DNA from 4 places in the Streptomyces sp. NPDC054841 genome. Region 3 is predicted to be linked to each of the others. Evidence: riboswitches for the same ligand, from Rfam matches in the RefSeq annotation. Region 3 holds a riboswitch; each other region holds the start of a gene.

Region 1 (9,292 bases), on a different contig from region 3:
GTCGGCGAGGACTTCGCGCGCCTGACGGGCCAGTTCCGCGGGGGGCGGGGTGCCCTCGGGCGGGCGCGGAGCAGGTCGGGTGCGCCGGTTCGTCACGGCGCGGCGCGCCGTGGCGGTGGGCCGCGGGCGGACAAGACGGAGCCTGGAGTCGCGCAGGTTACGGGACGTCACGGGGAGCAGTCTTCCCGCTGTCGGCCCGAAAGCCCAATCGGAATGCGGGATCCCCTGGGAAGGGCTTGCTGCGGGCAACTGGATCAGCCGTGCATCACCGCTGGATCAGCCGTGCATCACCGCTGGGTCAAGCGTGCTCATTGCTAGATCAAGGGGGTGAGGAAGCGGCGGAGGGCCTCCTCGTAGCGCGCCGGGCCCGCGTTCCACATGGCGGCGTGCGGGGCGTGGGGAACGGTCTGGAGGGTGACCAGGTCGGGGCGGCGGGCCGCGAGCTCGCGGGAGGGCCCCCACGGGGCGAGGGTGTCGTCGGGGCCGTGGAAGACGATGGTGGGCACGCGCAGCGCGTCCGGGTCCGCGGCCGCCTTCAGCCGGTCGGCGTGCAGTCCGGTGCGGCCCTCGGCGGCGCGCACGGCGAGCGGCAGCAGGGGGCCCGGGAGGCGCCGGGCGGCGGCGAGGGCGCGCAGCGTCGCCTCCCAGTCGAGCACCGGGGAGTCCAGGACGAGCCCGGCGATCCGGTCCCGGAGCGCGGAGTTGGCGGCCGCGTGGAGGGCCATCGAGGCGCCGGTGGACCAGCCGTGCAGGATCACGCGCTCGGCGCCGTCGCGGACGGCGAAGCGGATGGCCGCGTCGAGGTCGCGCCATTCGGAGTCGCCGAGGTGGCCGAGGCCGTCCGGGGAGCCCGGCGCGCCGGGGTCGCCGCGGTAGGCCAGGGCCAGCACGGGGAGGCGCCGTTCGGTGAGGAACGGCAGGAGGTTCATGGCGTGTTCCCTGGTGGCGCCGAGGCCGTGCACCGCGATGATCCAGGTGGAGCGGGGGGCCCGGACGAGCCAGGCGGGCAGGGAGCCCAGTTCGCCGGGGATCTCCACGTCCTCGTGGTCGATCCCCAGGGCGTCCGCCGGGTTGCCGGTGTGGACCTGCGGGGTGAACCGCACCTTGGTGCCGGTGTCGAGGCTGCCGTGCTCGACGCGCTCCAGCCGGCGGACGACGCTGTCCGCGGCGTGCGGCACATTGTCGAGGACGGGGCCCACGACCGCGTGCAGATCGGGGCCGGTGAGTCCGTAGGTACCGGGCCGCAGGGAGACGAGGCTGCGAGTGAGCGTGATGCGGCCGGGTCCGGTGGCGTGCACCGTGAGCCGGGGCTCACCGGGCAGGGGCCGACCCGGGGACGCCTTGAGCGCGGCGTCGCTGGCGTACCGGCCGGCCGCGAAGGCAGCCGCGCCGAGACCGATCAGGGTGGTGACGGCCGCTGCCGTCGCTGTTGCCGGGCGCACCGTTCCAGTGTCGGTACGTATTCGCCGGGCTGCCAGTGGACGGGTACGGCACGGGTGACGCCGCAGGGGCCGATGTCAGCGCGACTGGCCGTAGTCGCGGAGCTTCTCCGCCACGTCCTGGAGCTGGGAGCGGGAGAGCAGGGAGGGTTCCCGGCCGGGCAGCGAGCCGGCGGCGAGCCAGAGCCGGCACATCCACTCCAGCTGGGCGGTCCGGTCGTAGGCCTGGTCGAGTGAAGTTCCGTACGTGATGGTTCCGTGGTTCTGGAGGAGACATCCCGTGCGGTCCTCGATCGCCCGGAGCACGTTCTCGGCCAACTCGTCCGTTCCGTACAGGGCGTACGGAGCGACGCGGACGGGGCCGCCGAGGGCCGCGGCCATGTAGTGGATCAGCGGCACCTCGCTGACCAGGGTGGAGACGGCGGTGGCGTGCACGGCGTGGGTGTGCACGACGGCGGCAGCGTCCGTGCCGCGGTAGATCGCGAGATGCAGCGGCAGCTCACTGGTGGGAGTGAGGTCCCCGAGGATCTGCCGCCCGTCGAGCCCGACCCCCACGGCGTCCTCGGCGGCGAGCCGGTCGTACGGCACTCCGCTCGGCGTGACCAGGACGATGTCGCCCGCGTCGGTCGCGACCCGTACGGAGACGTTGCCCGAGGTCCCGACGACGAGTCCGTCGGCGGCGGTTCTGCGGGCGGTGGCCACGAGCTCCGCCCACGCCTGCGAAATCGCTTCCTGCCCGTGCTGTGTCATGGGGCGATCCTGTCAGGCCGCCCTGCCGGACCGGTCCTCGGGCGAGGCGGCCCGCTGCGGGCGGGCTGGTCGTACCGGACGATCCGCCGGTACGGCAACGGCGGCGGAGGCCTGCCGGGTGACCAGAATCTCTTCAACGGATCCGCGGCGCAGCCGAGGGGGCGGCCTCGCGGTGGCGAAATGTCCCCCGCGGCCGTACTGGGGCCGGTTCTGCCGGGTTTCCCGCTGCCCGCCCCGCTTCGCTTCCGTCGCTCCACTTCACCAGCGGAGTGGCGGAAACTTACCTCGGGACACTACAAAGCCCGACTCAGTTCACCTTCCGTTCATCCAGGTTGCCTACGTTCAGCGCGCCACTGACGTCCAATAGAAGCCTGGGTAAATGGAAAACATCACGCTTCTCCTCGGGATCGTGATCATTACCGCTCTCGTGTTCGATTTCACGAACGGTTTCCACGACACAGCCAACGCGATGGCGACGACCATCTCGACCGGTGCACTCAGACCAAAGACGGCGGTGGCCATGTCCGCCGTGCTCAATCTCGTAGGCGCCTTCCTGTCCGTCGAGGTCGCGAAGACGATCTCCGGCGGGATCATCAACGAGAGCGGCATCCGCACGGAGGTGATCTTCGCGGCGCTCGTGGGCGCGATCCTGTGGAACCTCTTCACGTGGCTGCTCGGCCTGCCGTCCAGCTCCTCCCACGCGCTGTTCGGCGGTCTCATCGGCGCCGCCGTGATGTCCGCCGGCTTCTCGGCGGTGAACGGCGGCACCATCGTCACCAAGGTCCTGATCCCGGCCGTCGCCGCGCCGATCGTCGCCGGTCTCGCCGCGCTGCTCGCGACGAAGCTGACGTACAAGATCGGCAGCAGGGCCGACGACAAGGCCACCTCGAAGGGCTACCGCGCCGGCCAGATCGCCTCCGCGGGCCTCGTCTCCCTCGCCCACGGCACCAATGACGCGCAGAAGACCATGGGTGTCATCACGCTGGCCCTGGTCACAGGCGGCGTCCTCGCTCCCGGCTCGAACCCCCCGATGTGGGTCATCGTCTCCGCCGGCATGGCGATCGCGCTCGGTACGTACCTGGGCGGCTGGCGCATCATCCGCACCATGGGCAAGGGCCTGACCGACCTCCGGCCGCAGCAGGGCTTCGCCGCCCAGACCAGCGCCGCGACGGTCATCCTGGCCTCCTCGAACCTCGGCTTCTCGCTCTCCACCACCCAGTCCTGCTCCGGGGCCGTGATGGGTGCGGGCCTCGGCCGCAAGGGCGGCGTGGTCCGCTGGTCCACCGCCACCCGGATGTTCGTCGCCTGGGGTCTGACCCTGCCGGCCGCCGGTCTGGTCGGTGCCGCGGCCGAGTTCCTGACCAGTCAGGGCACCTGGGGCATCGTCGCCGTCGGTGTGCTGCTGGTCGCGAGCTCCGCTGTGATCTGGTCGCTCTCGCGCCGCAAGCCGGTCGACCACACGAACGTCACCGACGACGAGGCCGCCGACGCCGAGCCGGCAGATGCCACGGCACTGGACGGCCTGAAGGTCACCATCCCCGCCCCCGCCGCCCCTGCCGGTGAGCCCGCCCCCGCCCCCCCCGCCGCGGCGTAAGAAGGAAACGAAAGCATGAAGATCGACTGGGTAGCTCTCGGCTCCGTCTTCGGCGTGAGCCTCGTCGTCACCGTCGCCCTGGTGGGCTTGTTCACCCTGGGCATCGTGGGTCTCTCCAGGCAGGAAACCGCCTCCGCGCAGGGAGGCTCCGCGGTCCTGGCCCGCTCGGGTGCCTACGCCTGCTTCGCGCTGTGCGCGGCGGCGGTCGCGTACGGGATCTTTCTGATCGTCGCCTGACCTGGCAGCCGGCTTCGTCCGGTCCTGTGCTCCCTCACCTGGGCGGAGGACCGGACGAAGGCCGTTTCAGCGCGGAAAGCAGACGACCCCACGACCACTGCCGCGACGCAGGTCAGTGTTGATGACTGGAGTAGTCGAGGTACCCGGTGTCGCCGCCCTGGTACCACGTCTCCTGGTTGCTCTCGCGCAGCGGGAGTCCGAGACGGAGTCGCTCCACCAGGTCCGGGTTGGCGAGGTAGGCGCGGCCGTAGCTGATCAGGTCCGCTCCGAGGGCGAGCCAGTGCTCGCCGAGCGCCTTGTCGGTCGGCTTCGGGCCGATCTGCCCGCCCGGGTTGACGATGAACGCGCCGGGCCACGCCTTGCGCAGCCCGATGAGCACGTCGTCCTCGGCTGTGACCAGGGCATGGACGTAGGCGAGACCGATCGGGGCGAGCGCGTCCAACAGGGCCCCGTACAGCTGTGGCACGTCGTCCTCGGCCATGTCCCAGACCTGGCCCCCGGGGGAGAGACGGATGCCGACACGGTCGGCGCCGATGGCGTCGGCGGTCGCCTCCGCCGCCTCGACGGCGAAACGGATGCGGCCGGTGATGGAGCCGCCGTAGGCGTCGGTGCGGCGGTTGGCGTTGGAGGACAGGAACTGCTGGATCAGATAGCCGTTCGCCCCGTGCAGCTCGACGCCGTCGAAACCGGCGTCGATCGCCCGGCGCGCCGCGTCGGCGAACACCTGTACCTCGCGCTTGACCTCGTCGGTCGACAGGGCACGGGGGACAGGGGCGGGCAGAAATCCCTTGGGGCCGGTGAACAGTTCGCCCTTCAGCGCGATCGCGGAGGGTGCGACGGGGTGGTGGCCGACGGTCTCGGGATGCGCGACCCGGCCGGAGTGCATGAGCTGGGCGAAGATCCTCCCGCCGTTGGCGTGCACCGCGTCGGTCACCGGCCGCCACGCCGCGACCTGCTCATCACTGTGCAACCCGGGGGTGTTGGGGTTCGACTGCCCCTGCAGGCTCGGCTGCACCCCTTCGCTGACGATCAGGCCGGCGGTGGCGCGCTGGGCGTAGTAGGTCGCCGACGACGCGGCGGGTATGCCGTCCTGTGTGGCGCGAGCCCGGGTCATCGGGGCCATCACGACGCGGCTGGGCAGCCGGAGGTTTCCTAGCTGGTAGCTCTCGAACAGGCTGGTCACAGTCATTCCCTTTGCTCTCGAGGAGGTGCTGGCCGGTCGTGAGTTACGCTAAAACCTGACATTGACGTCAGAGGCAAGTCCTGTGGTCCGGATCACCGGTGGGTCCCGGTCACCGGTGAGGCACCGGGAGGCAATGTGCGCATCGGCGAGCTCGCCACCAGGACAGCCGTGAGCGTGCGCGCCCTGCGGTACTACGAGGAGCAGCAACTGCTCGCGTCGGAACGCAGCCCCAGCGGACAGCGCCGGTACCCGGAGAGCGCGATCGAGCGCGTCATCCTGATCCAGCAGCTGTATGCCGCGGGGCTGTCGAGCAAGACGATCCGGGGGCTCCTTCCCTGCATCAACACGGGAGTCAGCACACCGGAGTCCCTGGCGCTGCTGAAGGCCGAACGCGACCGGATCGGCGCCCGGATCGGCGAACTGGTCAGCACCCGGGAACGGCTCGACGCCGTGATCGCCGCGGCCGAGGGGACGGACCACTAGACGAGTAAGTGCTATCTCCCGCCGTCCGCCCGGAGCAGGCGGGAGATAGGACTTACTCGTCCAGGGCCTGTCCGGTGGATCAGGCCGGATCACCGAGCACGTGAGCCCGGCAAGATCGAAAGACACCCCCTGGGTCGCGCGCCCGCGTGTGGGACTCCGTGCGGCTCCGTGTGGGACTCCGCACACTGTCCCGTCGCAGGTCAAGGGCGAGTTGACGGGTGTTCTCAGCCCGTGGTGGACTTCCGGAGCCATTTACGGCGGCAGAAGAGGAAGCCGGTGCGAATCCGGCGCGGTCCCGCCACTGTCACGGGTGCGTCCCCCTTCAACGGGACGTTCCCCGAAGCCAGGAACTCTCTCCCGCCGGTCACGTCGAGCCAGGGCGCGGACCCTGAGTGAGGACGAACATGCGTGCAGAGCGGACCTTTGCATGCGGTGCCGCTGCCGGACTCGCCGGCGACCTGCTCCTCGGCGATCCGCGCCGTGGGCATCCGGTCGCCGCGTTCGGCCGGGCCGCCGCTGCCGTCGAGCGGGCGCTGTGGCGCGACCACCGGGGGTGGGGCGCGGTGCACACCGCCGTGTGCGCCGGGGGCGCCGTCGTCGCGGGCGCGCTGGCCGCTGCTTCCGTGCGCCGTTCCCGTACGGCATCGATCGCCCTGACCGCGGCCGCCACCTGGGCCGTGGTCGGCGGCACGTCGCTGGGGCGGGAGGCCCGGGCGATCGGCGGGGCGCTGGCGACCGGGGACATCGAGGTCGCCCGGGAGCGGCTGCCCCATCTGTGCGGGCGTGACCCGCAGGCGCTGGACGGACCGGGGATCGCCCGGGCGGTCGTCGAGTCCGTCGCCGAGAACACCTCCGACGCGGTCGTCGGCGCCCTGGTGTGGGGGGCGCTCGGCGGGGTGCCGGGGCTCGTGGGCTTCCGTGCCGTGAACACCCTGGACGCGATGGTGGGCCACAAGTCGCCCCGCTACCGGCGGTACGGCTGGGCCTCGGCGCGGCTCGACGACGTCGCGGGCTGGCCGGGCGCCCGGCTGACGGCGGCACTGGCGACGGTCGCCGGCGGGAATCCCCGGGGTGCGGTACGGGCCTGGCGCGCGGATGCCGCGAAGCATCCGAGCCCCAACGCCGGCCCGGTGGAGGCGTCGTTCGCGGGGGCGCTCGGAGTGAGACTCGGCGGGACGCTGTCCTACGGGGGGCGGGTCGAGCACCGGCCCGTACTCAACGGGGACGGCCGGGCCGTCGAAGTAGCGGACATCGAACGTGCGGTGCGGCTGTCGCGCCGCGTGGGGGTGCTGGCACTCGCGGCGTGCGCGGGCGCGCGGCTCGTACACGGGGCTGTCAGGGGGAGGCGTACATGAGTGGCGGTGGACTGCTGGTCGCCGGGACGACGTCGGACGCGGGCAAGAGCGTCGTCACGGCGGGGATCTGCCGGTGGCTGGTGCGCCAGGGCGTGAAGGTCGCGCCCTTCAAGGGACAGAACATGTCCCTCAATTCGTTCGTGACACGCGAGGGCGCGGAGATCGGCCGTGCGCAGGCCATGCAGGCGCAGGCGGCGCGTGTGGAGCCCACCGCACTGATGAACCCCGTGCTGCTCAAGCCGGGCAGCGACCGGTCCAGCCAAGTCGTGCTGATGGGCAAGCCGGTGGGCGAACTGAGTGCGCGCGGGTTCTTCGGGACGTCCGGGCCCGCGGCGCAGCCGCAATCAGGTGATGTGTCCCCCGGGAAAATGCTGCACGGCGGGCGGCAGCAGGCGCTGTTCGGGCCCGTCATGGAGTGCCTGGAGGAGCTTCGGGGCACGTATGACGCCGTGATCTGCGAGGGGGCCGGCAGCCCGGCCGAGATCAATCTGCGGCGCACGGACATCGTGAACATGGGCATCGCCCGGGCCGCGCGCTTCCCCGTGGTGGTGGTCGGGGACATCGACCGGGGCGGGGTGTTCGCGCAGTTCTTCGGTACGACGGCGCTGCTCGCCCCTGAGGACCAGGAGCTGATCGCCGGCTATCTGGTGAACAAGTTCCGCGGTGACGTCACACTCCTGGAGCCGGGTCTGGAGATGCTGCACGGGCTCACCGGGCGGCGGACGTACGGTGTGCTGCCCTACGCACACGGGCTCGGCATCGACGAGGAGGACGGCCTGCACGTTTCTCATAGGCACAGTTCCCTGCGGGGTGCGGTACGCGAGTCCGTCGTCGCCCCGCCGGTCGGCGAGGACGTGCTGCGCGTCGCGGTCTGCGCCGTACCACTGATGTCCAACTTCACCGATGTGGACGCACTGGCTGCCGAGCCGGGCGTGGTCGTGCGCTTCGTGGACCGCGCCGAGGAGCTCGCCGACGCCGACCTGGTCGTCGTGCCCGGCACTCGTGGCACCGTGCGCGCCCTGGAGTGGCTGCGCGAACGGGGCCTCGCGGACGCGATCGCCCGCCGCGCGGCGCAGGGCCGTCCGGTGCTCGGCATCTGCGGTGGCTTCCAGGTGCTGGGCGAGCGGATCGATGACGAGGTCGAGTCACGGGCCGGGTCCGTGGCAGGGCTCGGGCTGCTGCCGGTGCGGGTGCGGTTCGCGCCCGGGAAGACCCTCGCACGGCCGGTGGGCGAGGCGCTCGGAGAGCCGGTCGAGGGGTACGAGATCCACCACGGTGTCGCCGAAGTCCTCGGTGGAGAGGCCTTCTTGGACGGCTGCCGGGTCGGATCGGTGTGGGGCACCCACTGGCACGGCTCGCTGGAGAGCGACGGCTTCCGGCGGGCGTTCCTGCGCGAGGTGGCCGCGGCCGCCGGGCGCCGTTTCGTACCGGCCCCCGACACGAGCTTCGGCGCGCTGCGCGAGGAACAGCTGGACCGGCTCGGCGACCTGATCGAGGAGCACGCCGACACCGACGCGCTGCTCGGCCTGATCGAGGGCGGCGCGCCCGCCGGGCTGCCGTTCATCGCGCCGGGTGCGCCGTGAGCGCCTGTGGCGGGGCTCCTTCGGAGCGCGTCCGGGGGTACCCCCACGCCGCAGGGCGTAGGGGGAGTTCGAGGACGGCCACCCGGGCCAACCCGGCGGTATCGGTTTCAGATGGAGCGCAACGGCCTCGGCAGGGCACGAACGAGCCGCGCAACCGGCGTGGCTCCAGCGAAGGAGTGATCACCCGATGAGCACCCCCTACCCGTTCACCGCGATCGTCGGAATGGACGATCTGCGGCTCGGGCTCCTGTTGAACGCGGTCTCGCCCGCGGTCGGCGGTGTGCTCGTACGCGGTGAGAAGGGCACCGCCAAGTCGACCGCCGTGCGGGCGCTCGCGGCGCTCATGCCGGATGTCGACGTCGTCGCCGGGTGCCGGTTCTCCTGCGCGCCCGGGGCGCCCGACCCGACGTGTCCGGACGGGCCGCACGAGGCGGCTGCCGGTACGGCGCGGCCCGCCCGGATGGTCGAACTCCCCGTCGGCGCTTCGGAGGACCGGCTCGTCGGCGCGCTCGACATCGAGCGGGCGCTCGCGGACGGCGTGAAGGCCTTCGAGCCGGGGCTCCTCGCGGACGCGCACCGCGGGGTGCTGTACGTCGACGAGGTCAACCTGCTCCACGACCACCTGGTGGATCTGCTGCTGGACGCCGCCGCGATGGGCGCGTCATACG
Region 2 (6,476 bases), on a different contig from region 3:
ACCCCCGACCCCGCCGACGGCCGGATCGAGCGCGACGCCTCGGGCGAACCCACCGGCATGCTCCAGGAAGGAGCCATGCAGCTCGTCGGCCGCCTGACACCCTCGGCCACCCCCGACGACCGGCTCGCCGCCCTGCTGCACGCCCAGCGGTATCTGCACTCCCTGGGCATCACGGCCTGGCAGGACGCGCTCATCGGCGACTTCCTCGGTATGGACGACCCGTCCGGCGCCTACGTCACGGCCGCCCGGGACGGGCTGCTCACCGCCCGCGTCGTCGGCGCCCTGTGGTGGGACCGCGAGCGCGGGGCGGAACAGATCCCGGAGCTCGTCGAACGCCGGGCCGCGCTGACCCACGACCGGTTCCGCGCCGGCACCGTCAAGATCATGCTGGACGGAGTCGCCGAGAACGGCACCGCCGCCCTGCTCGACCCCTATCTCGACCGCTGCGGCTGCGCCACCGCCAATCGCGGCACCAGCTTCGTCGACCCGGCACAACTGGGCGCATACATCACCGAGTTGGACGCGCTCGGCTTCCAGGCCCACTTCCACGCCCTCGGCGACAGGGCCGTACGCGACGCCCTGGACGCCGTCGAGGCCGCCCGTGCCGCCAACGGCCCGACCGACACCCGCCCGCACCTGGCTCATCTGCAGGTCGTCCACCCCGACGACGTCCCCCGCTTCCGGCAGCTCGGCGCCACGGCCAACATGCAGCCGCTGTGGGCCGCGCACGAACCGCAGATGGACGAGCTCACCATCCCCTTCCTCGGACCCGAACGGGCGGCATGGCAGTACCCGTTCGGCGCACTGCTGCGCGCGGGTGCGACCCTCGCCGCGGGCAGCGACTGGCCGGTCAGCAGCCCGGACCCGATCGAGGGCATCCACGTCGCGGTCAACCGCGTCCTGCCGGGGGAGCGGAGCCCGGTGTTCCTGCCCGACGAACGGATCGACCTGACCACCGCGCTCACGGCGTACACCGCGGGCTCGGCGTACGTGAACCACCTCGACGACACCGGCAGCGTCCGGACCGGAGCCCTCGCCGACCTGATCGTCCTGGACCGGGACCCGTGCGCGGGGCCGCCCGAGGCCATCGCGGAGGCCAAGGTCGCGCTGACCTACGTCGGGGGAGAGCGCGTGTACGCCACCCCCGACGCCTAGACTGGACGAGTAAGTCCTATCTCCGCCGAGCGGCAGGGGGTGGAACGCATGGAGGTGACGAAGTCCCCGTCCGAGCACGTTCCATCCCCTGCACCGAGGAGACGCATGAACGCCGGCCCGTCGGGGCGCACCCGCCGCACGAAGAAGACCGCCGCCCGGCGCCCCGCCGGGCAGTACGTGTTCTTCGAGGCCGGCCCCGCGGGCCGGCGGCTGTTCGTGGAGGAGCGGACCGGGCTGCCGATCACCGCGGAGGTCGCCGCGCTCCTGGCGCGGCTCGACGAGCGCGACCCGGAGCGGGCCCCCGCACGGTTGCCGGCGGGCAGGCCGCGATGACGGACACCGTCGCGGGCTTCGTGACCCTCCCCGCCGACAGTCCGAGGACCCTGGCGGCCCGGGTCCTCGTCGAGGTCCGGGACGTCTCCTTTGCCGATGGTCCTTCCACGGTGGTCGGCGCACAGGTCCAGACGGACGTCGAGCTGACTCCGGGGGGCCGCGTGCCCTTCACCGTCAGGGTGCCGGACCTCGACCCCGGCGCCTCCTACGGACTGCGGGTCCACATCGACCTCTCCGGCACCGGAGCCCTGTCCCAGGGGGACCTGATCAGCACTCAGGCCACCCCCGTCCCGCCGGAGTCGGCCGATGGGCTGATCGCTCCCGTCACCGTCGTATGACCGTGCCGCTGCCGCCCGGACACGGTCCGTATCCGTCCCCACGAGTTGTCCCGGCCGCGTTGACCGGAACTGCGCAGAAAGCGTTTCATTGCAGGTGAACGGCCGATTTCACGCTTCCGAAGGAGGCGGCCCGCCATGACCACCCACCCCAGCATCGAGCAGCACCCCGACCTGGCCGAGATGCGCGCACGTTTCGAACGGGCGACCTCGACGCCTCGCGCGCAGGCGATAGAGACACTGGCCCTCCTCACGGGCCTGTACCTGGCGGCCTCTCCGTGGATCGCCGGGTTCAACGGCCTCACCACGCTGGCCGTGTGCAACCTGATCACCGGTGTCGCCTATGCCCTGTGCATGGGCGGGTTCGGCTCGGCCTACGAGCGGACCCACTCCCAGGCCTGGTGCGCCATAGCCATCGGAGCCTGGACGATCATCTCCCCCTGGGTCGTCGCCGGTAACGTCGCGACGACCCGCAGCATCGTCAGCAACGTCATCGTCGGCGTCGTGGCGCTGCTGCTCGGTCTGGCCATGGCGGCCGTGGCCGAGCGCCGCGTCGGCGGCCTCCGCCGCTCTCGGGCCTCCGCGCGCGGCGGCCCGGACATCGGCCCCATACGCTGAGCGCGTCCCGCCTCAGGGAAGGCCCCGCCCCCGGAAAGCTCCCGCACGTGCCGACCGGGTCGGGGCCTTCCCGTACGACGGCCGGTTCTCCCGCTCAGCCGTCCCCGAACTCGCCGTACGGCGGCCGCAGTCGGCAGCCGCGTACGGGGCTGTCCCACCAGCCGGACAGTGGCCGACGGTTCCCGTGGGCGACCACGGTGCGTGAGCTATGTTGAACCCAAGTGGGACGCGAAGGAGGCACACCGTGCCATCAGGGCAGCATGCGCGCGCGCAGGCGTCTGCTATCACGCCGGGAAGGCAGTCTCCCGATGCGGAGCCGACGCCTGTGGAGAGGGTCCGCGCTCTGTTCGGCGGGCACCGGCTGTCTCCCGCGCAGCGGCGGATCGCGCAGTACATCATCGACCACCTCACCGAGGCCGCCTTCTTGTCGATCACGGATCTCGCGGACCGGGTGGGGGTGAGTCAGCCGTCGGTGACGCGCTTCGCCTCGTCGGTGGGGTTCAGCGGGTTCCCGGCGCTGCGGGAGGCGCTGCAGCCCATCGCGCTGAGCGCGGTCGCCGGCTCGGTGGACACGGGGGAGGACCGCCGCAACGAACTGCAGGCGGCCGTCGACGCCGAGATCGGCAATCTGGAGGGCCTGCGCCGTGTGTTCGCCGACACGGGCAAGGTGCTCGACATCGGCCGGGAGCTCGCCCGGTCGGTCCCGCTGACGATTCTCGGCCTGCGGATCTCCTCTTCGCTCGCGGAGTACTTCGCGTACGGGGCGAGGCGGATCCATCCGGACGTGCGTCTGGTCTCGCGCGGGGGGAGCGTGGCCTACGACGCGCTGCTGCAGTCCCGGGAGGCGGGCGGCACATGGGTGCTGGCGTTCGCGATGCCGCGGCACGCCAAGGAGACACTGGCGGCGATGCGGGCCGCAAGCAGTGCGGGCCTGCGCACCGCACTGATCACGGACCTGACGATGGGGCCGCTGGTCGACGAGGCCGACGTGGCGTTCACGGCCGCCACCGGATCGCGTCTGGTCTTCGACTCGTACGCGGCGCCGGGGGTGCTGTCGGCGGCCATCCTCCAGGCCATGGCCGATGCCGATCCCGAGCGTACGCAGATGCGTCTTGAGCAGTACGAGCAGGCCGCTGAGCAGCACGATTTCTTCCTGGAGTACTGACGCGGGCGGGGCCGGGCGACGGTCTTGCAGGGGGGACTTTCACACCCAGAGGTGCATGAATTTTTTCATGCCCTTGCGTACTTGGCAGTAAATATATTTACTTCAGGTGGCACTGCGGACGACACTCCTCCTCGTCGGCCCCACGGTGTTCTGTTAGGGCAGCCTCTCCCCTTGGCTGCCCCCCGGCGGCCCCGGTCAACCCCTGGGCCGGGGCCGCCGGCAAGACGGCCGGTCTGCTGCATGCAGGCCGCCCGCACCCGCACATTCCTTCCGGAATGTGAACAGTGGTGTCCGCGAACCCACGTACCCCCTACGCTGACCGTGCAGCTGGTACGCCCTGTCAGTTGGACAGGAGTGTCGTAAGAGGGAACCCGGTGGGAATCCGGGACTGCCCCGCAGCGGTGAGCGGGAACGACCGCCGTCATACGCACTGGGCCCGGCCGGGTCTGGGAAGCGACGGCCAGTAGGTGTCCGCCGGGAAACCGGCGACGTGCCCGCGAGTCCGAAGACCTGCCCGTTGCCCGCACGCGACGTACGCGTGCGGAGATCCCGGTGACCTCGAGGGCGGGTCGGCGCACACACCAGGCGGACACGGGCAACATCCGGCCGCCCGGTCGCCGTTCCTTCGCGCCCTCGATCCGTTCCCGGGGTCGTATCGGAGACACGCTCGCGAAGGAGAGTTCCGTGACCAGCAAGTCCGCAGCCACGGGAGCACGGGCCACCGTGTACGGCTACCCCCGGCAGGGCCGGAACCGGGAACTGAAGAAGGCGATCGAGGGCTACTGGAAGGGCCGCGTCACCGCGGACGCCCTCCGGGACACCGCCGCCGGCCTGCGCCGCACCCACTGGCGGCAGCTCGCGGAGGCCGGTGTCCATGAGGTGCCGACCGGTGACTTCTCGTACTACGACCACGTCCTGGACACCAGCGTGATGGTCGGCGCGATCCCCGCCCGCCACCGTGCCGCCGTCGAGGCAGACGCCCTGGACGGCTATTTCGCGATGGCACGCGGCACCCAGGACGTGGCGCCGCTGGAGATGACCAAGTGGTTCGACACCAACTACCACTACCTGGTCCCCGAGCTCGGACCCGGCACCGTCTTCTCCGCCGATCCGGCCAGGCAGGTCGCCGAACTCGAGGAGGCGCTCGCACTCGGCCACCGCGCGCGCCCCGTGCTCGTCGGCCCGGTCACGTATCTGCTGCTGGCCAAGCCCGCTCCTGGTGTCGACGACGGCTTCGAGCCGCTGACGCTGCTGGACCGGCTGCTGCCGGTGTACGCCGAGGTACTCGCCGAACTGCGGGCCGCCGGGGCCGAGTGGGTGCAGCTGGACGAGCCCGCCCTCGTACAGGACCGCACGCCCGCCGAGCTGAACGCCGCCGCCCGCGCCTACCGCGGCCTCGGCGGCCTCAGCGACCGGCCCAGGCTGCTGGTCGCCTCCTACTTCGACCGGCTCGGCGAAGCGCTGCCGGTCCTGGCCAAGGCTCCCGTCGACGGTCTCGCCCTCGATTTCACCGGCCCGGCCGCCGCGAACCTCGACGAACTCGCCGCGGCCGGCGGGCTGCCCGGCAAGCGCCTGGTCGCCGGCGTCGTCGACGGCCGCAACGTATGGATCAACGACCTCTCGGCGTCGCTCGCCACCCTCGGCACCCTGCTCGGTCTCGCCGACCGGGTCGATGTGTCCGCCTCCTGCTCGCTTCTGCATGTCCCGCTGGACAGCACCGTCGAGCACGACATCGATCCACAGATCGCCCGCTGGCTCGCCTTCGCCCGCCAGAAGACCGCCGAGATCGTCACCCTGGCCCGCGGCCTCGCGCAGGGCACGGACACGATCGCGGCGGAGCTGGCCGCGAACCGGGCCGATCTGGCCTCCCGTGCGGGTTCGGCGATCACCCGTGACCCGGCGGTGCGCGCCCGGGCGGCAGCTGTCACCGACGCGGACGGCCGCCGCGCGCAGCCGTACCCGGAGCGGGCCGCCGCCCAGCGCGCCCACCTCGCGCTGCCGTTGCTGCCGACGACCACCATCGGATCGTTCCCGCAGACCGGCGAACTGCGCACCGCCCGTGCCGATCTGCGCGCCGGGCGTATCGACACCGCCGGCTACGAGGAGCGCATCGAGGCCGAGATCCGCGAGGTCATCTCCTTCCAGGAGGAGGCCGGAATCGACGTCCTGGTGCACGGTGAGCCCGAACGCAACGACATGGTGCAGTACTTCGCCGAGCGGCTCACGGGATATCTCGCCACCCGGCACGGCTGGGTCCAGTCGTACGGCACCCGCTGCGTCCGCCCGCCGATCCTCGCCGGCGACATCTCCCGCCCCGGACCGATGACCCTGCGCTGGACCCGCTTCGCGCAGTCGCTCACCGACCGACCGGTCAAGGGCATGCTCACCGGCCCGGTCACCATGCTCGCCTGGTCCTTCGTCCGCGACGACCAGCCGCTCGGGGACACCGCACGCCAGGTCGCTCTCGCCCTGCGGGACGAGGTCGACGACCTCGAGGCGGCGGGAACCTCCGTCATCCAGGTCGACGAACCCGCCCTGCGCGAAACGCTGCCGCTGCGCGCCGCGGACCGGGCTCGCTACCTCACCTGGGCGACGGAGGCGTTCCGCCTCACCACCAGCGGGGTGCGCCCGGACACCCAGATCCACACCCATATGTGCTACGCCGAGTTCGGCGACATCCTCCAGGCCATCGACGACCTCGACGCCGATGTCATCAGCCTGGAGGCCGCCCGCTCCCATATGCAGGTCGCCGGCGAACTCGCCACTGCCGGCTACCCGCGCGAGGTCGGCCCCGGTGTGTACGACATCCACTCGCCGCGCGTCCCGGGCACCGCCGAGGCGGGGGCCCTGCTCCGCAAGGGACTCGAGGC
Region 3 (9,292 bases):
AGGGCGAGGCGCGAGTGAGAGCCCGTATGGCACTGAAGCACCACCCCGACACCGCGCCGACGAACACCGCGGCCGCGTAGCGAAGGCGGCACGCCATGCCCGACCTGACGCCAGAGAAGCGTCCCGACTCAGGGCACCAGCCGCACTGCGCCAGGTCCGGCCGGCTCCCTTCGAACGATTCCAGCGATCCCGGTCGCTGGAGCCGGAGACGGCCGCCTGCACGACTCCATGCCCGCAGGGATCCCGACGGTCCCGTCGGTCAGGGCATGGTGGCGGGGGTATGGCCGGCGATCAGCGACGCCGCGGATGAGCGGCGGCTTCGGGTGGGGGCGTAGCGGCCCTCCCCGGTGCTCGACCGGTCCGCATCCGGACAATTCTGACGGGCCATCAGTTCTTGAACAAAGCCACGGAGGAGGGCTGATGGGCCCATCAGTCATCGACGTCGAGACTGTCGTCGTGCAGCTTCCGCCAGAGCCGGGTCACCAACCTGGCGGCGCGCAGGTACGAGCGAGCGAGCCGCTGCCGCTCCTCCGGAAAGCTGCGGCTCAGCATCCTTCGCGAAAAGGTCTCGTCCGTGGCCTCCAGATAGGGCAGGAGCGCGTGGTGCCACGGGGTCGGAAGGCCTTTCGCTCCGCAACCGGCCGATGAGGCTCGCGACCGGTCCCATCGGCCCTCGGTGAACCATCACCAGGTACCGCTCGGTCACGAAGGCATGCATATGGGCGACCTGGCCCGCTTCGACCACGGGCACGACGAAGCCCGCAGTGTCCCCGAGGAACTCGGCCCGTACGGATTCGCCTTCCCTGCCCAGCCACGTCAAGCCCTCGGCTTCCAGACCGAGTTGCCGGGAGACCGGCTGTTCGTCGGGCGACGCCTTCTCGGGCAGCTCGATGTCCACGAGCAGGAAGCGCGATGCCGCGAGACGCTCACGGGCCTCCGGCAGGTTTGTACGAGCGACGAGCCCTTCCGGCATCGACACCACGGATACGATCATCGTCCCTCACCGTGCGCACGGGCGGCAGCTTCTCCCAGCCTGCGCACACCCTGACGTTCACGCATGCGGAGAGACTCATTCGCACCGTTCGGGTGATCACCCGAACGGAAAGGTCAGGGGATGCGCAGGCTGCTGGTGAAGCGCTTGTAGAGCACGTTCAGGCCCTTCTCGTTCGCAGTGGGGGCACTGGTCGCAAGCACGACAAGCTGGCCGTCAGCGGCAATGACACGGATGAGGATCACGCTCGGGACGCCGTCACTGTTGAACGTGATACGGCCCTCGCGGGCGGGGTGGCCGTCGACTGTTGTGGCGCGGTTGCTGGTCACGGTCCCGCTGACCGGGGCAGCAGCGCCTGGGATGACCGTGCCCAGCGCATCCTTGACGTCAGTTCCCGAAGTGTCCGCGACCTCGAAGGCAAAGCGCTTGTTCCCGTCCTCGACCTTGTAAATGCGCATCTGGATCGACTTGGAGTCGAGGGTGAAGGAACCTTCCTGGGTTTCGGCCTTGCCGGGCATCTTGACCGAGATGCCGGTGGGTTTGTCGGTGGTCTCGACCCACTCGGCGGTGATGCTGCGAGGCGGGCCGGTGACCGAGATCCAGTCGTCGTCGGCGGCGGTGGCGGAGGCGCGGAGGCCGCCCGTGCGGGCGAAGTCGTGGGGCGTGCCGGCGGCGGTGGCCCCGCCCGTCCCTGCAGCGACCAGAACGGCGGTCAGGCTCACGGTGGTGGCCCTGCGAGCAAAGCGGCCTGTGGTGTTCACGGGTCCTCCCAGCGCTCTTCCTCGCTGTCGACGCACATGAGGTCCTCTTCCAGTGGATCGCAGCGAGCACTGCCTGTCATGTCGGCGCAAGAACCCTCAACCAGAACGATCTTCGGCGTGGCGACACCCGAGACGCAGGCCGGCCGGGGATGCCGGCAAACTCTCCCCGACCATTCTGACGGTCCATCAGTTCTCGTTATAGTGAGCAATGCCCCTGCCGCCTCCGGAGATTCGAGGACGCATGCCACAGGTGATCCAGCACGGCGGAGGCGTGTGGTCCCTCCAGGTCCCCATCCCGGACAACCCGCTCGGCCACACCCTGGTCCATGTCCTCGACACCGGCCGCGGCCCCGTCCTCATCGACACCGGCTGGGACGATCCGGCCTCCTGGACGGCCCTCACCGAGGGCCTGTCCGCCATCGGCACCTCGGTGGCCGCCGTCCACGGCGTCGTCATCACCCACCACCACCCCGACCACCACGGACTGTCCGGTCAGGTGCGCGAGGCGTCCGGCGCCTGGATCGCGATGCACGCGGCCGACACCGCCGTCGTACGCCGCACCCGCGAGGCACGGCCCGGCGCCTGGCTCGACTACCTCGCCCACAAGCTCGCCGCCGTCGGCGCCCCCGAGGAGCATCTGGCCCCGCTGCGCGCGGCGCGCGCCGAAGGCCGGATGCGCACCCTGCCCGGGCTCCGGGCCGCCCTGCCCGACCGGGAGATCGTCCCCGGGGAGCCGGTCGACCTGGCCGGCCGTCGGCTGCGCGCGATATGGACGCCCGGCCACACCCCCGGGCACGTCTGTCTGCACCTGGAGGAGGAGCACCCGGCGAACCTCCCCGGCGTTGGACGGCTCTTCTCCGGCGACCATCTGCTGCCGGGGATCACCCCGCACATCGGCCTCTACGAAGACCCCGACGACTCCACCGTCACCGACCCGCTCGGCGACTACCTCGACTCCCTGGAGCGTGTGGGCCGCCTCGGCGTCGCCGAGGTCCTCCCGGCGCACCAGCACGCCTTCACCGACGCCCCCGCCCGAGTCCGTGAGCTGCTGGCCCACCACGAGGAGCGGCTGGGCGGACTGCTGGAGCTCCTCGCCGCGCCGCTCACTCCGTGGCAGCTGGCCGAGCGCATGGAGTGGAACCGCCCCTGGGAGCAGATCCCCTACGGCTCACGGAACATCGCGGTCTCGGAGGCGGAGGCCCATCTGCGCCGCCTGGTGAAGCTGGGGCGGGCGGAGGCGGTGGCGGGCAGTGATCCGGTGGCGTACGTGGCGGCTCACTGACGCCCGTCCCCGTCGGCCGGGGCGCCGGCATTCCGGCGGGCGCGTCCGCGCGGGCCCGGCAGTGCCGACCGTCCCCGGGGGCCCGGCATACGGACCGGTAGAGTGTGCGAGTCGTCATCACACCGTACGGGGGGAAGCCGGTGCAAATCCGGCACTGACCCGCAACCGTGAGCCGCCGTCGCAGGCGGTGAGTCGGAATGCCTCGTACCGGAGTGACCGGTTCGCGCCATCGGGACCGCCCGGTGGCCGGCACCGTCGAGGTATACGGCGCCGGAGCCTGGTGCCTCAGCGTGCCTGTGCCCGGCTCCCGACAGGAGAGGCACAGTCCGCCATGACCGTTCGCCGCAGCGCAGCAGCGCTCGCCGCCGCTTCCGCCGTGCTCTGCGTGGCCGGTGCCCCGGCCGCGACGGCCGCGCCCACCCCTTCTCCCTCGCCCACGATCCCGGCCGGGCTGTACGGCACCAAGGACCCGACGTACGACGGTGTCTGGCGGCAGTCGCTGGCGCTGCTCGCGCAGGACGTCATGCGGACCGTGCCCGCCGCGAAGTCCGTCGACTGGCTGACCGGGCAGCAGTGCGCGAACGGCGGCTTCGCCTCGTACCGCGCGGACGCCGGCAAGCCGTGCGACGCGAAGACGATGCTGGACACCAACGCCACGGCGGCCGCCGTGCAGTCCCTGCGCGCCCTCGGCGGGCACCAGGACGCCGTCAACAAGGGCCTGGAGTGGCTGAAGTCCGTGCAGAACGCGGACGGCGGCTGGAGCTACAACCCGGGCATGCCGTCCGACGCCAACTCCACGTCGATCGTGATCGGCGCCTTCGCCGCGGCGCAGGCCAAGCCGGGCGACGTGAAGTCGAAGGACGGAAAGACCCCGTACGACGCACTCGTCTCCTTCGCGATCCCGTGTGCCGACGCGACGGGCGGCGGGGCGTTCGCGTACCAGCCGGACAAGGCGGGCAAGCTGCTCGCGAACGGCGACGCCACGGCGGCGGCCGTGCTCGGCGGACTGGGCCGCGGCATGATCGCCGGCGGCCCGAAGCCGGACGGGGAACCGAAGTGCGCCAGCCCGGCCAGGGCGACTCCGGAGCAGGCCGCGCGCAACGGCGCCGCGTACCTCACGAAGGCCCTGGCGAAGACCGGGCACCTGGACTCGCCGCCGATGCCCGGCGCGACCGACCCGGCTCCGCTGCCGGACTTCGGCAACACCGCGGACGCGGTGCTCGCCCTGTCCGCCGCCGGGCACAGTGACAAGGCGGCCGGTGCGGTGGCCTGGCTGGAGAAGAACTCCGCCGGCTGGGCGAAGGACGCCGGACCTGCCGCGTACGCGCAGCTCATCCTCGCCGCGCACGCGTCCGGCGCCGACCCGCGCGACTTCGGCGGTGCCGACCTGGTCGAGCAGCTGAACGCGACCGGCCCCGCGCCCACGGCCACGGACGCGGCCACGCCGCAGCCGAGCGAGGGCGACTCGGACGACGAGACGGACAAGGGCGGCGACAGCGCCGGTATCTGGTGGATCGTCGGCGCGGGTGTCGCGGCCGGCGCGGGCATCGGCTTCCTGATCAGCGGTCGCCGGAAGAACCAGCAGCAGTGATGCCGAGGGCGACCGACCGCACTCGCCCCCGCGCCCGCGCCCGCGGTGCGCGGTGGTACGGGACGCGGTGGTACGGGACGCGCACAGGGGTGGGCACGGTCGTGCCTGCACGACTGACGGCGCTCGTCCTCGCCCTCGGCGTCGCGCTCACCGTGCTGGGCGGCGCGGGGTCCGCGCAGGCGGCGGGCTACCGGTACTGGTCGTTCTGGCAGTCCGACGGCGGGGCCTGGGCGTACGCCACCCAGGGCCCGGCCACGGCCCGGCCGGCCGATGGCACGGTGGACGGCTTCCGCTTCTCCGTCAGTGCGGACTCGCAGGACTCTGCCAGGCCCCGGACCGCACCCGGCTTCGCCGCGCTGTGCGCGGGTACCCCCGCGAAGGCCGGCACCAAGCGCGTCGGCGTGGTCGTCGACTTCGGCACCCCCGCCGACGCGCCGGGGGGCGAGACGCCGCCGGCCCCCCGCACCGGCTGTGCGCAGGTCCGTCCCGACGCCACCAGTGCGGAGGCCCTCGCCGCGGTGGCCGAGCCCCTGCGCTACAACTCGGATGCGCTGCTGTGCGCGATCTCCGGCTGCCCGAGGACGGGCTGCGGCGAACAGGTGTCGGGCGACGCCCCGTCGACGACAGCGTCCCCGCAGTCCTCGTCGCAGTCCTCCCCGGAGTCCGCCTCCGCGCCTGCCGAGACGGCCGAGGCGACCGGCAGCGGCCCGTCGCTCGGCCTCCTCGCGGGTGTCGCCGCGGTCCTCGCGCTGGGCGCGGCGGCGTTCTGGCAGTCCCGCCGCCGTCGCGGATGACCCCGCCGAGCCCCGGCCGCCGTGCCGGTACCGACCGCACACATCAAGCCCGTCCGGCGCTTGAGGACGGACGCACCGGCCGCGCCCACGAGAACGGCACGTTTCCCGCCCGCCCGGCGGCGCCTGAGGAGGGCGCGTTTTCAGCCCGTCCGGCGACGCCTGCGGACGGCCACACCGGCCGCGCCCACGAGAACGGCACGTTTCCAACCCGTCCGGCGACGCCTGCGGACGGCCACACCGGCCGCGCCCACGAGAACGGCACGTTCCCAGCCCGTCCGGCGACGCCTGCGGACGGCCACACCGGCCGCCCCGGCCGGGACCGGTACGCCACGCGCCGCGACGCTGCACACCGCGAGCGCCCGGGGCGGCGCCCGCCCCGTGGCGGAGTCCTGCGCGCCCCCGAGGCGAGCCGCAGCAACGCGCTGCCCCCGGGGGCGTGGTGGGTGTGGGCTCTGGGTCTGGCCACCGCCGCGTCCCGGACCACCAACCCCCTTCTCCTGGGCCTGCTGGTCGGCGTCGCCGGGTACGTCGTGGCGGCGCGCCGCACCGACGCGCCGTGGGCCCGCTCGTACGGCGCCTTCGTCAAGCTGGGGCTCTTCGTCATCGCGGCCCGGCTGGTCTTCTCCGCCGTCCTCGGCTCGCCGATTCCGGGTACGCATCTGCTGGTGACGCTGCCGGAAGTACCGCTGCCCGACTGGTCTCAGGGGATCAGGATCGGCGGCCGGGTGACGGCCGAGCAGCTGGTGTTCGCGCTGTACGACGGCGCGAAGCTGGCCACGCTGCTGATCTGTGTCGGTGCGGCGAACGCCCTCGCCAACCCGGCGCGGCTGCTGAAGTCGCTGCCGGGTGCGCTGTACGAGGCGGGCGTCGCCGTCGTCGTCGCGATGACGTTCGCGCCGAACATGGTCGCGGACGTGGTGCGGCTGCGCACCGCCCGCCGGCTGCGCGGCCGCCCGACCGGCGGGGTGAAGGCGGTGCTGCAGATCGGGCTGCCGGTACTCGAGGGCGCGCTGGAGCGGTCGGTCGCGGTGGCCGCGTCGATGGACGCGCGGGGGTACGGGCGTACGGCACAGGTGCCGCCCGCGGTCCGGCACACCACGTCGGCCCTCACGCTCGGCGGTCTGCTCGGGGTCTGCGCCGGCTCGTACGGACTGCTCGCGGCCGAGGGGGCGGGGTACGGACTGCCGGTGCTGCTGGGCGGGTTCGCCGCGGCGCTGGCGGGGCTGTGGCTCGGCGGGCGCCGTCAGGTCCGTACCCGCTACCGCCCCGACCACTGGGGCGTCCGGGCGTGGCTGGTGGCCGGGTCGGGCGTGGCGGTCGCGGCGCTGATGATCCGGGCGGGTTCGTACGATCCGGACGCCCTGCACCCCGGCGTCGTACCGCTGACCGCGCCCACCCTGCCGCTGTGGCCCGCGGTGTCGGTCCTGGTGGGCCTGATGCCCGCGTTCGTAGCTCCCGCACCGCCGGAGGAGTCGTCGTGATCCGCTTCGAGAACGTCTCGGTGACGTACGGCGACGCCGCCGCGCCCACGATCGCCGGGGTGGACCTGACCGTCCCCGAGGGCGAACTGGTTCTGCTCGTCGGCCCGTCGGGAGTCGGCAAGTCGACACTTCTGGGTGCCGTCTCCGGGCTGGTGCCGCATTTCACGGGCGGCACGCTGCGGGGCCGGGTCACGGTGAACGGCCGGGACACCCGCACCCACAGGCCGCGCGAGCTCGCCGATCTCGTCGGCACGGTGGGCCAGGACCCGCTCGCCCACTTCGTGACCGACACGGTGGAGGACGAGCTGGCGTACGGGATGGAGTCGCTGGGCCTGGCCCCGGACGTGATGCGCCGCCGCGTCGAGGAGACCCTCGACCTGCTGGGCCTGGCCGGTCTTCGCGACCGCCCGATCGCGACGCTCTCCGGCGGCCAGCAGCAGCGCGTCGCGATCGGTTCCGTGCTGACCCCGCACCCGAGGGTGCTGGTTCTGGACGAGCCGACGTCGGCGCTCGATCCGGCCGCGGCGGAGGAGGTGCTGGCGGTCCTCCAGCGGCTCGTCCACGATCTGGGCACGACCGTCCTGATGGCGGAGCACCGACTTGAGCGGGTCGTCCAGTACGCGGACCAGGTCGTGCTGCTCCCGGCTCCTGGCGAGCCCCCGGTGACGGGCGCCCCCGCCGACATCATGACCGTTTCCCCGGTCCACCCCCCGGTCGTCGCCCTCGGCCGCCTGGCGGGCTGGGACCCGCTGCCGCTGTCGGTACGGGACGCGCGGCGCCGCGCGGGCGACTTGCGGGCGCGGCTGTCGGGGACGGAGCCGCGGGTTCCGGGTGCGGCCGCTGTTCTCTCCCCCACCCCGCCCCTTCCCGAAGCCGTGGGCGAGCCCCCGGCCCCCCACCGCGGACCCGCGACGGCGGCCCCCGCCCCGGGCGAGACATGGGGTACGGAGGCGGACACCGACCCGCTTCGCGGATCCGACGAGGCCGCCCCGACCGCACTCGCCGACGCAGCGGATGCGTCGGCCGACCGGCTCGGGCCCGCGGACGCGTCGTCCGACCGGCTCCCGCCCGCGGCTGCGGCTCCGGCTCCGGCTGGCCCACGGTCCGCAGCCGCCAATGACGAGGCACCTACGGCCGGAGGACCCGCACCCTCACGACGGCCCGCACCGGCGAGCGGGGCGAAACGGGGGTACCCCCAGGCGAAGCTCTGGGCGAGCGAGGGAACCCCGCCCGACCGCCAGGCCGGGCGCACCCACCACGCGCCCGCAGCCGAGGCACGCGGGCTCGCCGCCCGGAGCCTGTTCGGCAGACTCCTGCGGCGCAGCCGCCCCGCGGCAGCCGACGGCGGAACCCCGCCCGACCACCAGGCCGAGCGCACCCACCCCGCGGCCGCCGACGCGCACCCGTCCCTACCCGACACCCGGCGCAGCCGCCCCGCGGCAGCCGACGCGCACCCGTCCGTACCCGACACCCGGCGCAGCCGCCCCGCGGCCGAAGCGCGCGGTCTCGCCGTCCGCCGCGGACGGGTCGAGGCGCTCCGGCGCGTCGACCTCACCGTGACGCCCGGCGAGACCGTAGCGCTCATGGGCCGCAACGGCGCCGGGAAGTCCACGCTGCTCGGCACCCTGGTGGGCATGGTCGAGCCGACCGCCGGCGCGGTCACCGTGAGCGGGCTCACCCCGCACCGCACCCCGCCCCGCGAGCTGATCCGGGAGGTGGCGCTGGTGCCGCAGGAGCCGCGGGACCTGCTGTATGCGGACACGGTGGGCGCCGAGTGCGCCGCCGCGGACGCGGACGCGGGCGCCGCGCCCGGGACCTGCCGGGAACTCGTCACCGCGCTGCTGCCCGGCGTACCGGACGAGACCCACCCCCGGGATCTCTCCGAGGGGCAGCGCCTGGCGCTCGCCCTCGCGCTCGTGCTGACGGCCCGCCCCCCGCTGCTGCTCCTCGACGAGCCGACGCGTGGTCTGGACTACGCCGCGAAGGCCCGGCTCGTCTCCGTGCTGCGCGGTCTCGCGGCCGAGGGTCACGCCATCGTCCTCGCCACGCATGACGTGGAGCTCGCCGCCGAGCTGGCGCACCGGGTGGTGATCCTCGCGGACGGCGAGGTCGTGGCGGACGGCCCGACGGCCGACGTCGTGGTGTCGTCGCCCGCCTTCGCGCCCCAGGTCGCGAAGATCCTCGCCCCGGAGCCCTGGCTGACCGTGGCCCAGGTCGAGGAGGCCCTGTGACGGCCCGCCCCGTCCGTCTCGGCCCTCGCGCCGTCGCCGCACTCGCCCTCATCAGCGCGATCGGCGTCGTCGCCTTCGGCTGGCCGCTGCTCGCCGGCGCGGACGCGGCCGTCACGGACCACGCCCAGGACGCCCCCTGGCTCTTCGCCGCGCTGCTGCCG
Region 4 (5,319 bases), on a different contig from region 3:
CCGTGCTCGACGATCGCGCCCGGGGTGCCCTGCTCCGCGAGAAAGAAGGCGCACTGGTCGGAAACGCGGGCCGCCTGCTGCATGTTGTGGGTGACGATCACGATCGTCACCTCGTGGGCCAGTTCCCTGATGGTCTCCTCGATACGGCGCGTGGAGGTGGGGTCCAGGGCCGAGCAGGGCTCGTCCATCAGCAGCACCTTGGGGCGTACGGCCAGGGAGCGCGCGATGCACAGACGCTGCTGCTGGCCGCCGGAGAGCGCGCCGCCGGGCTGACGGAGACGGGAGAATCCGGCGACGCCGAGCGCCTGGTTGGCGCGGTAGGTGAGGAAGACGCCGACCAGCAGCATGATGGCCAGCACGACGGCACCGCTGCCGCGGGCACCTCCCCGGAACAGCCGGTCCCCGAGCTCTCCCCCGCCGCGCAGGGCGCGGGGCGTGTCCGCCGCGTCCGCGGGGTCCGGTGCGGGCTCGGACGGGCCGGTGAGCCCCGGCATGACGACCGTCATCGGGCACCCGCCCCGGCCCTGATGGCGGCGCGCGCAAGGGCGTTGGACGCGAAGCCGTGGCCGTCGTCGTCCTGCTCCGCACATGTGGACGCCGGTTCCGCGGCGCCGCGCAACGGCACTCCGCGCAGCCGGGGCCTGCTGGGCATCCCCTCGGCCAGCCGGGCCACGGGAACGGCCGCCAGGAACTGGCTGAGGTTGTACTGGCACTCGCGCTGGCGCAGATAGGGCCTGCCCGCGACCGCGACGGCCCGCCCGTCGAGCTCGAGGCGCCATGTCCAGCTGCCCGCCGTGTCCGGCATGGAGAGCAGCACACGGGCCTCGGCGACCTTCTCACGCAGTTCGATCATCGCGGCAGCGCATTCCTCCGGGCCGGCGAACGCTTCGGCGCTGCGTCCCAGTTCGCGGTTGTTCGCCCCGATCAGCCGCCACCCGACCGGCTTCTCCTCCTCAGGTCTCTGCGGCGATACGCGCATCACGTACAAGAACCGTGGCCGAACCGTCGAAACCACCCCCTCTCGTCGTCCGTCCATGTGCTCTGCACGTGTGGCGGAAAAGCCCTCCCCGAGCGCACCTGACGCTCGCGGGTTGTGTAGGGCCTGTATGCAAGGCGAGGTGAAGGCCGAACGGAGGGAAAATGAATGGGAAGCTCCGGGGAACTCAAGGTAATCGTGATCACGGTTCCGGTGACGCTGCGCGGCCTCCGCCCCGGCCCCGCACCACCGGCGGCCCCTGGAAACCCGTGACCTGCGGAAGCGGAATCACCTGGCCCGCCTGCGGCAGACTGCCGGGATGGATGTGATCATCAGACCGCTGGAGCCGCAGGAGCACGACGTCCTCGGCGAACTCACCGCACAGGCGTATCTCGGGGACGGCCTGCTGGACTTAGGGGAGCAGGATCCTTATCTCGCCGTGCTGCGGGATGTGTCCGGACGCGCCGCGCAGTCCGAGGTGCTGGTCGCCGTCGACGGCTCGGGGCGCCCGCTCGGCGGCGTGGCGTTCACGGCGGGCGGGAGGCCGTACGCCGATGTCGCGGGGGACGGCGAGGCCGAGTTCCGGATGCTGGCCGTCGCCGCCGAGGCCCGGGGGCGTGGTGTGGGCGAGGCTCTCGTCAAAGCGTGCATCGAGCGGGCCCGGGCCCTCGAGGGGTGCCGCCGGCTGGTGCTGTCGACCCAGCAGCGGATGCGTGGCGCCCACCGCATCTATGAGCGTCTGGGCTTCGTACGAACCCCGGAGCGGGACTGGAAACCGGCGGCCGGCCGCAATCCCCTGCTGACGTACGCACTTGAGCTCTGAGGGGTGAGCCACGCCACCGCGACACAACATGTGGGGGGCGCAGCATCGACCCGCCCCTACATGTATGCTCGACTCCGTTGCCGCAGCAGGGGAATCCGGTGGAAATCCGGAACTGTCCCGCAACGGTGAGTTGGTCTGCATTCGCTCCTTTGCATACCCACGAGTCCGAGGACCTGTCGGCAACGCACCCGGTCCGTCCGGCCCGGGTGCCGACACGTCCGGGCCTCGCGGAACAGGCCGGTGGACGCGGCGCACCGGCTCTCAGACGCGTGCGCCCGTGCCCCTGCGCCCCGCCGGCCCCCAGCCGAGCGAGGGAGAGCACCCCGTGACCATCGCGCCGCCCGATCCTGCTTCAACGAAGCTCACCGACGGGCCAGGTACCGCGCTGCTGCGGACCCTTACCGACCTCACCGCCGATCTCCCCGACACCGACCCGGGCCGCGTCGCCGCCGCCGCGCTCCGGGGCCGTCACGCGGGCTCGGACGAGGCCGAACTGCGCGAGCTGGCCACCGAAGCGGCCGCCGGCCTGATCTCGGAGGACCCGGCCTACTCACGGCTCGCGGCCCGGCTGCTCACCCTCACCATCGCGGAGGAGGCGGCCTCACAGGGGGCGGCCGCCTTCTCCGGCTCGGTCGCCGTCGGCCACCGCGAGGGCCTGATCGCGGACCGCACAGCCGCGTTCGTACAGACCCACGCCGGGCGCCTCGACACGCTCATCGACCCCGCCGGCGACGACCGCTTCGGCTACTTCGGCCTGCGCACCCTCTACAGCCGCTATCTCCTCCGGCACCCGATCACCCGCAAGGTCATCGAGACGCCGCAGCAGTTCATGCTGCGCGTAGCCGCCGGCCTGGCGGAGGACGACTCGGTCCGGGCCCTCGACGAAGTCGCCTCGCTGTACGGGATGATGAGCCGGCTGGACTACCTGCCGTCCTCCCCCACCCTCTTCAACTCCGGCACGCGCCACCCCCAGATGTCGTCCTGCTATCTGCTGGACTCCCCGCTGGACGAGCTGGACTCCATCTACGACCGCTACCACCAGGTCGCGAGGCTGTCGAAGCACGCGGGCGGCATCGGCCTCTCCTACTCCCGCATCCGCTCCCGCGGTTCGCTGATCCGCGGCACCAACGGCCACTCCAACGGCATCGTGCCGTTCCTGCGGACGCTGGACTCCTCGGTCGCCGCCGTGAACCAGGGCGGCCGCCGCAAGGGCGCGGCCTGCGTCTACCTGGAGACCTGGCACGCGGACATCGAGGAGTTCCTGGAGCTGCGCGACAACACGGGCGAGGAGGCGCGCCGTACGCACAACCTCAACCTGGCGCACTGGATCCCCGACGAGTTCATGCGCCGGGTGAACGCGGACGCCGAGTGGTCGCTGTTCTCACCGGCCGACGTGCCCGAACTGGTCGACCTCTGGGGCGACGACTTCGACGCCGCCTACCGCAAGGCGGAGGCCGCCGGGCTCGCGCGCAAGACGATCCCGGCCCGTGACCTCTACGGCCGCATGATGCGCACCCTCGCCCAGACCGGCAACGGCTGGATGACGTTCAAGGACGCCTCGAACCGGACCGCGAACCAGACCGCCGAGCCCGGCACGGTCGTCCACTCCTCCAACCTGTGCACCGAGATCATCGAGGTCACGAACGACGGCGAGACGGCGGTCTGCAACCTCGGTTCGGTCAACCTCGGCGCCTTCGTCGAAGAGGGAGCCGACGGCGCGGAGATCGCCTGGGAGCGGCTGGACGAGACCGTCCGTACGGCCGTGACCTTCCTCGACCGGGTCGTCGACATCAACTTCTACCCGACCGAGCAGGCCGGCCGCTCCAACGCCAAGTGGCGCCCGGTGGGCCTGGGCGCGATGGGTCTCCAGGACGTCTTCTTCAAGCTGCGGATGCCGTTCGACTCGGCCGAGGCCCGGGCCCTTTCGACGCGGATCGCCGAGCGGATCATGCTGGCGGCGTACGAGGCGTCCTGCGACCTCGCCGAGCGCAGCGGCCCGCTGCCCGCCTGGGAGCAGACCCGCGCGGCGCGCGGCGTTCTGCACCCCGATCACTACGGCGCTGCCGTGGAGCTCAACTGGCCCGAGCGCTGGGCGGCGCTGCGCGCCCGGATCGCCGCGACCGGGATGCGCAACTCGCTCCTCCTCGCCATCGCGCCGACCGCGACCATCGCCTCGATCGCGGGCGTGTACGAGTGCATCGAGCCGCAGGTCTCCAACCTCTTCAAGCGCGAGACGCTGTCCGGCGAGTTCCTGCAGGTCAACTCCTACCTGGTGGACGACCTGAAGAAGCTGGGCGTGTGGGACGCGCAGACCCGTGAGGCGCTGCGCGACTCCAGCGGCTCGGTGCAGGGCCTGAACTGGATCCCGGCGGATGTGCGCGAGCTGTACCGCACGGCGTGGGAGATCCCGCAGCGCGGCCTCATCGACATGGCCGCCGCCCGCACGCCGTTCCTGGACCAGTCGCAGTCGCTGAACCTCTTCATGGAGACGCCGACCATCGGCAAGCTCTCCTCGATGTACGCGTACGCCTGGAAGCAGGGCCTGAAGACGACGTACTACCTGCGCTCCCGCCCGGCGACCCGGATCGCCCGCGCCGCGTCCGGCACCGCGGCCGCCGCCGCACCCATCCCCGTACAGCAGGCGGCCCCCGACGCCGACGCGATCGCCTGCTCCCTTGAGAACCCCGAGTCCTGCGAGGCCTGCCAGTAATGACCACCGCGAACGACAGCAAGGCCGAGAAGAATCTTCTCGACCCGGGCTTCGAACTGACTCTCCGCCCCATGCGTTACCCGGACTTCTACGAGCGCTACCGGGACGCGATCAAGAACACGTGGACCGTGGAGGAGGTCGACCTCCACTCCGACGTCGCCGACCTCGCCAAGCTCTCCCCCGGTGAGCAGCATCTGATCGGCCGTCTGGTCGCCTTCTTCGCGACCGGCGACTCGATCGTCGCGAACAACCTGGTGCTGACGCTCTACAAGCACATCAACTCCCCCGAGGCGCGCCTGTACCTGTCGCGGCAGCTCTTCGAGGAGGCCGTGCACGTCCAGTTCTATCTGACGCTGCTGGACACCTACCTCCCGAATCCGGAGGACCGCGCCGCCGCCTTCGACGCGGTCGAGAACATCCCCTCGATCCGCGAGAAGGCCCAGTTCTGCTTCAAGTGGATGGCCGCCCTCGATGGGGAAGGGGGGGTGGAGAAGATCGAGCGGCTGGAGACGAAGGCCGACCGCCGCCGCTTCCTGCTGAACCTGATCTGCTTCGCGGCCTGCATCGAGGGGCTGTTCTTCTACGGCGCCTTCGCGTACGTGTACTGGTTCCGCTCCCGGGGCCTGCTGCACGGCCTGGCGACCGGGACGAACTGGGTCTTCCGCGACGAGACGATGCACATGAACTTCGCCTTCGAGGTCGTGGACACGGTCCGCAAGGAGGAGCCGGAGCTCTTCGACGACGAACTCCAGCAGCAGGTCACCGACATGCTGCGGGAGGCCGTCGAGGCGGAGCTGCAGTTCGGCCGCG

The links. Region 3 has a riboswitch for cobalamin ahead of ACWGI8_RS29110 (prenyltransferase/squalene oxidase repeat-containing protein). Riboswitches for the same ligand answer to the same signal wherever they lie in the genome.
Region 1: another riboswitch for cobalamin. It lies ahead of ACWGI8_RS15995 (cobalamin biosynthesis protein); the one in region 3 lies ahead of ACWGI8_RS29110 (prenyltransferase/squalene oxidase repeat-containing protein).
Region 2: another riboswitch for cobalamin. It lies ahead of metE (5-methyltetrahydropteroyltriglutamate--homocysteine S-methyltransferase); the one in region 3 lies ahead of ACWGI8_RS29110 (prenyltransferase/squalene oxidase repeat-containing protein).
Region 4: another riboswitch for cobalamin. It lies ahead of ACWGI8_RS37925 (ribonucleoside-diphosphate reductase subunit alpha); the one in region 3 lies ahead of ACWGI8_RS29110 (prenyltransferase/squalene oxidase repeat-containing protein).

Annotation. Positions count from the first base shown of each region.
Region 1 covers NZ_JBSGZO010000098.1:7,130-16,421, reverse strand. Annotated here, with positions in the region: gene ACWGI8_RS16030 (hypothetical protein) at 1-171, opposite strand, end outside; gene ACWGI8_RS16025 (alpha/beta hydrolase) at 315-1,442, opposite strand; gene ACWGI8_RS16020 (class II aldolase/adducin family protein) at 1,518-2,189, opposite strand; gene ACWGI8_RS16015 (anion permease) at 2,569-3,783, shown strand; gene ACWGI8_RS16010 (hypothetical protein) at 3,799-4,020, shown strand; gene ACWGI8_RS16005 (alkene reductase) at 4,133-5,203, opposite strand; gene ACWGI8_RS16000 (MerR family transcriptional regulator) at 5,339-5,686, shown strand; cobalamin riboswitch at 5,905-6,059, shown strand; gene ACWGI8_RS15995 (cobalamin biosynthesis protein) at 6,091-7,041, shown strand; gene ACWGI8_RS15990 (cobyric acid synthase) at 7,038-8,624, shown strand; gene ACWGI8_RS15985 (putative cobaltochelatase) at 8,812-9,292, shown strand, end outside.
Region 2 covers NZ_JBSGZO010000436.1:331-6,806, reverse strand. Annotated here, with positions in the region: partial or broken gene ACWGI8_RS35800 (amidohydrolase) at 1-1,155, shown strand, start outside; gene ACWGI8_RS35795 (hypothetical protein) at 1,261-1,488, shown strand; gene ACWGI8_RS35790 (YbaY family lipoprotein) at 1,485-1,826, shown strand; gene ACWGI8_RS35785 (SPW repeat protein) at 1,962-2,441, shown strand; gene ACWGI8_RS35780 (MurR/RpiR family transcriptional regulator) at 2,686-3,606, shown strand; cobalamin riboswitch at 3,918-4,138, shown strand; gene metE (5-methyltetrahydropteroyltriglutamate--homocysteine S-methyltransferase) at 4,291-6,476, shown strand, end outside.
Region 3 covers NZ_JBSGZO010000276.1:1,417-10,708, reverse strand. Annotated here, with positions in the region: gene ACWGI8_RS29130 (hypothetical protein) at 1-80, shown strand, start outside; gene ACWGI8_RS29125 (hypothetical protein) at 430-552, opposite strand; gene ACWGI8_RS29120 (hypothetical protein) at 1,108-1,752, opposite strand; gene ACWGI8_RS29115 (MBL fold metallo-hydrolase) at 1,994-3,034, shown strand; cobalamin riboswitch at 3,126-3,273, shown strand; gene ACWGI8_RS29110 (prenyltransferase/squalene oxidase repeat-containing protein) at 3,366-4,625, shown strand; gene ACWGI8_RS29105 (SCO2322 family protein) at 4,727-5,419, shown strand; gene ACWGI8_RS29100 (energy-coupling factor transporter transmembrane component T) at 5,809-6,900, shown strand; gene ACWGI8_RS29095 (ATP-binding cassette domain-containing protein) at 6,897-9,131, shown strand; gene ACWGI8_RS29090 (ECF transporter S component) at 9,095-9,292, shown strand, end outside.
Region 4 covers NZ_JBSGZO010000507.1:180-5,498, forward strand. Annotated here, with positions in the region: partial or broken gene ACWGI8_RS37910 (phosphate ABC transporter ATP-binding protein) at 1-281, opposite strand, end outside; gene ACWGI8_RS37915 (hypothetical protein) at 503-982, opposite strand; gene ACWGI8_RS37920 (GNAT family N-acetyltransferase) at 1,296-1,799, shown strand; cobalamin riboswitch at 1,852-1,994, shown strand; gene ACWGI8_RS37925 (ribonucleoside-diphosphate reductase subunit alpha) at 2,125-4,509, shown strand; gene ACWGI8_RS37930 (ribonucleotide-diphosphate reductase subunit beta) at 4,509-5,319, shown strand, end outside.